Linked DNA regions of Bacillus pumilus. The protein of the gene in region 2 interacts with the protein of the main gene of each other region in a pairwise test. Links are inferred from orthologs where the notes say so. Each region holds a gene or a part of one and is shown on either strand. Other genes may lie near its edges.

Evidence for each region.
Region 1: the proteins of CKW02_RS18620 (region 2) and ndk interact in binary tests that used the Escherichia coli proteins (3 or more experiments, as listed by UniProt). The link is inferred for Bacillus pumilus from one-to-one orthologs.

What each region holds. Positions count from the first base shown.
Region 1 is NZ_LT906438.1:2,052,104-2,054,967, forward strand. It holds ndk (nucleoside-diphosphate kinase), read right to left. Parts: upstream 1,724-2,864; coding sequence 1,277-1,723; downstream 1-1,276. Other genes in the region: aroC (chorismate synthase), read right to left, coding at 1-279; CKW02_RS10375 (CheR family methyltransferase), read right to left, coding at 353-1,132; hepT (heptaprenyl diphosphate synthase component II), read right to left, coding at 1,854-2,816; CKW02_RS10390 (demethylmenaquinone methyltransferase), read right to left, coding at 2,841-2,864. UniProt on the Escherichia coli protein: Major role in the synthesis of nucleoside triphosphates other than ATP. The ATP gamma phosphate is transferred to the NDP beta phosphate via a ping-pong mechanism, using a phosphorylated active-site intermediate.
Region 2 is NZ_LT906438.1:3,552,557-3,558,206, forward strand. The notes cover bases 2,548-5,522. They hold CKW02_RS18620 (uracil-DNA glycosylase), read right to left. Parts: upstream 4,388-5,522; coding sequence 3,707-4,387; downstream 2,548-3,706. Other genes in these bases: CKW02_RS18615 (aldehyde dehydrogenase), read left to right, coding at 2,548-3,673; CKW02_RS18625 (glycosyltransferase family 2 protein), read right to left, coding at 4,384-5,211; CKW02_RS18630 (YflT domain-containing protein), read left to right, coding at 5,340-5,522. In the rest of the region: CKW02_RS18600 (DUF423 domain-containing protein), read right to left, coding at 29-400; CKW02_RS18605 (purine/pyrimidine permease), read right to left, coding at 471-1,778; CKW02_RS18610 (YwdI family protein), read right to left, coding at 1,812-2,144; more of CKW02_RS18615, read left to right, coding at 2,315-2,547; more of CKW02_RS18630, read left to right, coding at 5,523-5,645. UniProt on the Escherichia coli protein: Excises uracil residues from the DNA which can arise as a result of misincorporation of dUMP residues by DNA polymerase or due to deamination of cytosine.

The DNA.
Region 1 (2,864 bases), 1.5 Mb from region 2 along the record:
GATCGGCTCTGCCCCCATCACTTTTGTCCAATGCTTCCAGTCGTTGTTTTCAACGACAAGTGCAATAGGAGAACCTAATGTTTTCCCGTGACGAACACCACTTAACACTTTCGCTTGGTCTTTTTCAATCTGCATTCTTCTGCCGCGGCCGTGACCTTTTTGTCTTCTAGCCAATTCATAGTTGATGTCATCCTGCTCTATGTAAAGTCCCGCTGGAACGCCTTCAATAATTGTGGTCAATTGTGGACCATGTGATTCACCTGCTGTTAAGTATCTCATGACTCGATCTCCCTTCATCGCATTAACGCTTTTAAGTAAAACTATGATAACACACTTACTACTAAAAAGTCAGCTACAACCCCTTCTTTTGATAAAAGAAAGTATCAGCTGATGTGAGTCCAAACTTTTCTGGATGAAAAATTTGTTCAGTTGAACCAACAAATAATACGCCATTTGGTTTTAAACTGCTGCTCATTTTCCTGTAAATCTCTTCTTTTGCCTCTTCTGTAAAGTAGATAAGGACATTTCGGCACACGATAAGATCAAGCTGTTTTTCATAAGGATCTGCTAAAAGGTTGTGTTTTTTAAATTGAATGTGCTTTCGCACCTCATCCTTCACAGTGTAAAATGAAGAATCTTCTTTTGTGAAATATTTTTGCTTGATTTGATCTGGTACCTCTTGCAGTGATCGTTCATGATATTTTCCTTTTTGAGCTGATTGCAGCACTTTATCATCAATATCAGTTGCAATAATTTGGAAGTCTTTCACAAGCGGATGGCTTGATAGCAGCATTGAGAGTGTATACGGCTCCTCTCCTGTCGAACATGCTGCACTCCATATTTTTAGGGTCCCGCTGTTTTTCAAAAGCAGCGGAAGAATTTTTTGATCAAGCACTTCCCAGCGCTGATAGTTTCGGTAAAATTCTGACACATTGATCGTCATTCGATCCATCGTCTCATCTAATAGTGCTCTATCCTTTTCAAGGGCAGCCGCGAACGCTTCAAAATCTCTATATCCTTTTTTATCATAAAGTGACGTTAATCTTCGTTTCATTTGTGCTTCTTTATATAAATTCAGATCCACCCCGGTTAGTTTTTTCCATTTTCCGACAAATACTTGATATTGATCCATCAAAGTCCTCTCCTGTCTCATCTATCTTTGTCCTAGTATAGCTGTTTTTATCGAAAATTTGTATCTTCTCATGCGAAATTTCGTATAGAAATATTCATATAAAAAAGCCAAGGTGCTCATTTGATGAACACCTTGGCTTGAATTTTAATAAATCCAGCTTGAGATGGTTTGATCCCAGTTTGTGAGTTCTTCTTGTTTGAAGAATAAGTTGATTTCTCTTTCAGCACTTTCTGGTGAGTCTGAGCCATGGATAATGTTTTTTCCAACCGTCAATCCATAGTCTCCTCTTATTGTGCCCGGGAGCGCTTCCTTCGGGTTTGTTTTGCCGATAATCTGTCTTGTGACATCTACTACCTGCTCACCTTGCCATACCATTGCAAATACTGGTCCTGACGTAATAAAGTCAACCAATTCCCCGAAGAATGGTTTTTCTTTATGCTCTCCGTAATGTGTTTCTGCTACTTCTTTTGGAATGCTCATTAGCTTTGCACCAACAAGCTGAAGCCCTTTTTTTTCGAATCTTGACACAATTTCACCGATTAATTGTCTTTCCACACCATCAGGTTTGACCATAAGAAATGTTTTGTCCATATACGTTCTCCACCCCGTCGTTTATGTATGTATAGGCTTACATTGTTACAAAGTGATCGTATCATTTTTTTATATAATAATCAATTTTTGACAAAAAATTTCACAAAAAAACCAATCAACAATATGTTGATTAGAATTTTCGTTTTCCAATATATTTGGCAATGGAAGCGAGTGACGTTTTCGCTCGTCCTCGAGGAAGTTTGTCTAGCTGTTCGAATGCCTTTTTCAAATACATTTCACTCACTCGAATCGAGCGGTCGATCGCATCTGTTTGTTTGAGGTGTTCAATCACAGGTTTTAGCTGGGTTTCCGTTGTTTCACTATTAATCAGCTTTAATTGTCCTTCGAGTGTAGGATTCTTCAGTGCATATAAGACCGGGAGTGTGACATTTCCTTGTAAAAGGTCTCCTCCAACAGGCTTACCAAGCTCTTCTTCAGTTGATGTGAAATCAAGCACATCATCAATGATCTGATAGGACATCCCGACATAGTAGCCAAACCAGTAAAGGGCTTTATGTGTTTTCTCATCTGTACCTGCTGCTATCGCACCTAACTGACAGCTGCCTGCAATGAGCAAGGCTGTTTTTCGTTTGATTCTTCTTAAATATGTACGTAGGTTTTGATCCATATTGTATTTGTCTTTCACTTGCTCGATTTCACCAAGACAGAGCTCGACGACCATCTTTGACAAAATTTCATGCGCCATTGGGTGATTGATCTTTGTCATATACTCAAGAGATCTTGCAAACATATAATCTCCTGTGTACATGGCAATTCGATTGTCCCATTTTGCCTTAATCGTTGGCTTGCCTCTTCTCAGCTCTGCATCATCAATAACATCATCGTGAACGAGCGATGCCATATGAATGAGCTCAAGCGCAACGGCAACATATTTAATTTTATTAATGTCATAGTCGCCAAACATGCCTGAAAGGAGAACAAAAACGGGGCGGATTCGTTTTCCGCCCGCTTGCAGCAAATGAAGACCCGCTTCACTTAATAATGCATAATCAGAGCGAACTGTTTGTTCAAGCTCTTTTTCAATAATATCGATATCATGATTTAAAAAAGAGATCATTGCTTTTAGTTTCATTATTTTCACCCAAATATCGTTTATTCAAAGCTTCTTTCCGATATGTGT
Region 2 (5,650 bases):
GCCCCTCTCAGAGCATCGGTTTTTTAGCTTATAAATTTTTTGCTGCTGCAATGACAAGCATGATCCAAGAAGCAATAAACGCCACTCCGCCAATTGGGGTAATGGCACCTAGAATCTTCACCTGAGTCAATGCTAGGACATAAAGGCTTCCTGAGAAGAAAAGGATACCTGCAAGCATCACCCAGCCAGCGGTTGGGACTAGAGAAACACCTGACAGCTTATCTGCAAGAAAGGCGACAATAAATAGTCCAATCGCATGGAACATCTGATATTGAACCCCTTTGTTCCAAATCTCTATATACTTTTCAGGGATTTTCCCTTCAAGACCGTGCGCACCGAAGGCTCCGAGTCCAACAGCTAGCATCGCATTAATCGCACCTAAAATGAAAAATAGTTTCATTCGTCATTCTCCTTATCTCGTCAATTATATTTATCATAGCGCGGGTGACAGACGATATTCAACTTTCCCTTTACGTTGACACGAGATTGTCGGATTTCTTTTTCTTTCGTAACAGAACTTGATCGACCGCGATCGCAATGAGTGTACCTAGAACAAGTCCATTGCTTAATAATGAAATGAGCACAGGATGCATGCCTTTCAAGGCTTCCTGCGGTACAAACATCGCCCCTACACCTGCTAAAACGGCAATCCCTAGGACAAAGCGAATCCGCGGAATTTCTTCTTTCTCATACTGATCAAACTCAGACATCGCAATTCCAATCATCGAGGAGAACACCACAAAGTTTACAGCAAGCCCCACAGGTGATGGCAATGCGGAGAAAAAGCTCATGAGCAGCGGGAATAAACTAATGAGTACAATGAGCAGACTTCCTATGAAAAATGGCTTTCTCGATGGAATTTTCGTTGTCTGGATAAATCCTGCTGCCCCGGAAATAGGTACAGGCGCAATCGCTCCGATCAATCCGCTCAGTAAGTGACCAAATGCTGCGACAAAACCAGCCGGACGAGCTCTCTTCCGCTCACGCAGTTCACCAAATGCCTTCACTGAACTTTCCACAATTCGAATACTTGCCAGCATGTTCACAATGAGTAATATGGTAATGAAAAAGGACGTGACAAGCAATCCACTGTCAAAGACTGGCATGCCGAATGGGAAAAGCTTCGGAAACTCGATGATTTTTTCTGGAATTCGAACCGGCTTTGCCAACCCGAGTAAAGCGAATAACAACCAGCCTCCTGCAAGGGCAAACAACACAGAAAACTGTCTTAAGTAATGCCATTTTGAGCGGCTGATCATGAAGGTCAGGATAATAATGAAGATTGATAAGCAAAAGACAAGCCCATCCACCTGATTTCCCCTATAGCCGATGCCCATCAGCCCTTTCATGATCGGCTGACTTAACTGGACAACTAATAATAGCAAGTAAATGCCTGTGACGACTGGCGTAAATAAAGACGCGAGCCAATTAATGATTTTAAATAAACTAAAAATAAAAAAGAAAGCGGCACTAAAAATTAAAGCCCCTTGTAGTGCTTGCAGAGTTTCAGGATACGTCGCAAAGATGGTTCCTGTCATACCTGCATAAAGGGTATACACACCCCACCAAAGCCCCGCTGGACTTTCATTGATTGGCAGCATATGGCCGCATAAACACTGAACCATCGCCACAAGACCAAGTGAAAAGAATGTACTTTGAATCAGCTCCGCTGACTGCACTTGGTTCAATTCAAATGCTTGTGCAATCGCAATTGGTACAGCAATAGAAGCTGCGATAAAAAATGCCATCCACTGAATGGCGCCCAAAAATAGTTTCAAACCGATCACCTTCCCTTTATCGTGACAAGACCATTAAAAATCAAAGATAGAGTCGCCGTTCCCATCCTTCTCTTTTTGCACCTCTTCTTGATGCTGAAATTTCTTCGCACCACTCGCACCCATCAGTTTCTCAAGCATGGCTTGATCTGAGGATACGGGCGGCGCGGGCGGTGTCTGTATCGAAGAAGGTGGCGAGATAACCGGCGTTTGCGGCATTTGCACCTGTGATGGTGCATCGAGAATGACATCACATAGTGAAGAAATCGCCGCCACTTGGCGTTTCACCTCTTCATCATTTTCACTTTGTTTCGCCTTTTGAACCGCTTCCTCCATTTTTTGAAGCAGGCTTGATATATGAATATTCAAGGGTAGACCCTCCAATCTAAAAAAGTCTCTTTTCAACATTATTTTACCAAATGAACAAACGAAATGGGTTCATTTTTTCAAAGCAGTCTGCTCCCGCCTCTCTTATTTGACCCGACATAGCCCTTCACACATAATAAAGGAAACAACATCGTTTATGAAAGGATTGAATAATGGACAAACTCACTACTCTTTTTCAGAAACAAAAAGTCTTTCAAAAGCCGCCGGTGGAAGAACGCATCCGTCTTCTTAAAGACTTAAAAGCAGCCATCAAACAGCATGAGAAGGATATTTTACAAGCCTTGGCCCATGATTTACATAAATCCGAACAGGAGGCCTACACAACAGAGATCGGGATGGTGTATGAGGAAATCAATCATACCATCAAGCACCTCCACAAATGGGCAAAGCCAACACGCGTGAAAACGCCCCTCACTCATATCGGGTCGAAAAGCATGATTATGAAGGAACCTTATGGCAATGTGCTCATCATTGCCCCTTGGAACTATCCTTTCCAATTGGCCCTTTCTCCATTAGTTGGTGCCATTGCTGCGGGTAATGCCGTTATTTTAAAACCGTCTGAGCTGACGCCGCAAGTTTCAGAAGTAATCAGTGCAATGGTCGAACCTGTATTTCAAGAAGACCATGTAGCTGTCGTAGAAGGCGGTGTAGATGTGAGTACAGAGCTGTTGAAACTGCCCTTTGATTATATCTTCTTTACAGGAAGTGTGGCAGTTGGCAAAGTCGTCATGGAAGCCGCCGCAAAGCATTTGACCCCTGTCACACTTGAGCTTGGCGGAAAAAGCCCTTGCATCGTCACGCCTGATGCAGATATCAAATTAGCGGCAAAGCGAATCACGTTCGGCAAATTTACCAATGCTGGCCAAACGTGTATTGCACCAGACTATTTGCTTGTTCATGAATCCATTAAAGACGATCTTTTGCGGGAAATGACAGCCTGTATCCGTGACTTTTATGGCGAACAACCGGAAACACATCCGCACTTTGGGAAAAATGTCAGCCAGCGTCATTTTGACAGGCTCTCACAATTTCTCTCAAATGGAACGATCGTTACAGGTGGACAGCGCAACGAAAACGAGCTCAAAATTGCACCAACCATATTAGACCACATCACATGGGAAGATCCTGTCATGCAGGAGGAAATTTTCGGACCGATTCTGCCTGTCATGACCTTCGATTCTCTGCACGAGGCAGCTCATATGATCAAAACAAGACCGAAGCCGCTTGCGCTTTACTTATTTACAACAAGTAAAGAAACAGAAGCCTATATTCTAGACCATCTCTCATTTGGCGGAGGATGTATCAATGACACGCTCATGCATGTCGCTACTCCTTACCTGCCATTCGGAGGCGTGGGTGAAAGCGGCATGGGACGATATCACGGGAAAGAAAGCTTCTTTACGTTTACGCATGAAAAAAGCGTCCTGCGCCAAACCAATCGCTTCGATTTTTCCTTCCGTTATCCAAATGCGAAAAACGGACTCGACTTGGTTCGTAAATTTTTAAAATAAACAGGACGAAGGGTCTCTCCCCTCGTCCTCTTTTTACTCAATATCTTGGATACACCAGTTGATTTCTTCGATCCCCATTTGCTTTAAATACGCGTTTACCTTTGAAAACGGACGACTGCCAAAAAAGCCGTTTCTTGCAGAAAAAGGACTTGGATGAGGTGACTCAATGATGTAATGCTTGTTTTGATCAATGCGTTCTTTCTTATTTTGAGCATGTCTTCCCCACAGCACAAAAACGACGGGCTGATCACGTTCATTCAGCACATCAATCACGCGGTCTGTCACACGTTCCCAGCCTTTGCCTTTATGCGAGTTCGCCTCGCCCTTTCTCACGGTTAGCACAGTGTTTAAGAGCAGCACACCTTGCTCTGCCCAGCTCACAAGTGAGCCGTGATTTGGAACAGGACAGCCAAGATCATCCTTTAGCTCCTGAAAAATATTTCTCAACGATGGCGGATGCTTCACACCAGGCTGAACAGAAAAGCTTAATCCATGTGCCTGACCTGGACCATGATAAGGGTCTTGTCCCAAAATCACCACTTTGACCGCTTCATATGACGTCAAATGAAGCGCACGATAAACGTCATCTGGTTTCGGAAAAACGATCTGCGTGCGATATTCTTCCTTCATCCATTCACGTAATTCCTGATAATATGGCTGTTCAAATTCACTTTTCATCACAGCCCACCAGCTATCATTTAAAAATGGCTTCATTGGGGTTCTCCTCCTTGTGTCTGCTGCGTTAGTCTTGAGATCATCGGTTTTCCATCCCACACAATCTCACTCTCTGATTCTCGTTTTTTCATTGCTGGTTCTTCTAATAAGACAGCAAAGTTCGCTGTCGGAAGGTCACCCAGCCCATGCTTTTCACTTAGATCATCTAAGTAGTTCTTCCTTGTCTCACCAAGATCACTAGACTGATTCCCTCCGCCGTCAAAAAACGCATAGATCACGCTGGCAGCTGGCACTCGTTTGATCCGGGCATGCTGTGATACACGCAAAAAGAAGTCCCAGTCCCAATAATGATGCATCGCTGGATCAAAATAGCCAATCTCATCGTGTATACAGCGTTTATACATACTGCCGGAAGGAACATATGTAGAAAAGACACGCATATCCTCAATAGCAGCTGTATACGCAAACAAACGTCTTGACACCGGGAAGCGGGTCGCGCCTTTTTCTTCAAATGACACAATTTCTGCATCAGAAAAGACAAAATCGGCGTCCTCCAGCGCCTTACTCATACGTTCAATATGACAAGGTGTAAAGTAATCATCGTCGTCACTCAGCATGATGACATCGCCAGTCAGCTCCCGCACCCCCACGTTTCTAGCATTCACATGCTGGACGTTCTCATCTAAATGGATCAAGCGGATCGGAAGTTCGGGGTAGAGTTCCTGAATGATCTCGACGCGCTCTCCTGCATCATTCACAACCACAATTTCAAAAGGCTGTACGGTTTGTCTCGTAATAGATTCAAGCAGCTCACACAGTGCGCTGAGCCGGTTATGTGTCACAATTAATAAGGAAATCTTCATATTCAGCTAACTCCTTTAATAGATTCGTCTTTTTCCATTAAAACATAAAATGACGTTCTTCTCATGATATAAAAGGCGGTTTGATGTGACGGGAAAATGGGAATTTTCGATGGAAAGGAGTGATCACGATGGAATATTTCACAGTAGAAAATAGCAAAGAAGCGAAGCAGACCATTGAACAAATACGCTCAGCAAAAGATGATATTTTTGTTTTTGCATACGATCCAGAACGCTCTGATACCGTCACAGAGCATACGAATGCCAAAAGCATGACAGCGGTCGATCAAGGGATTTTAGATCAAATTGCCAATGTCATCCGCACTCGGGATGACGAGCTCATGGCCAAAATGATGTCAGTTGGCGCCGATCAGGAATTAGCTTTAACTCTTTTAGACGAACTGAAAAAGGGGAAATTGGTGATTTGTAAAAGGTAAGGGGA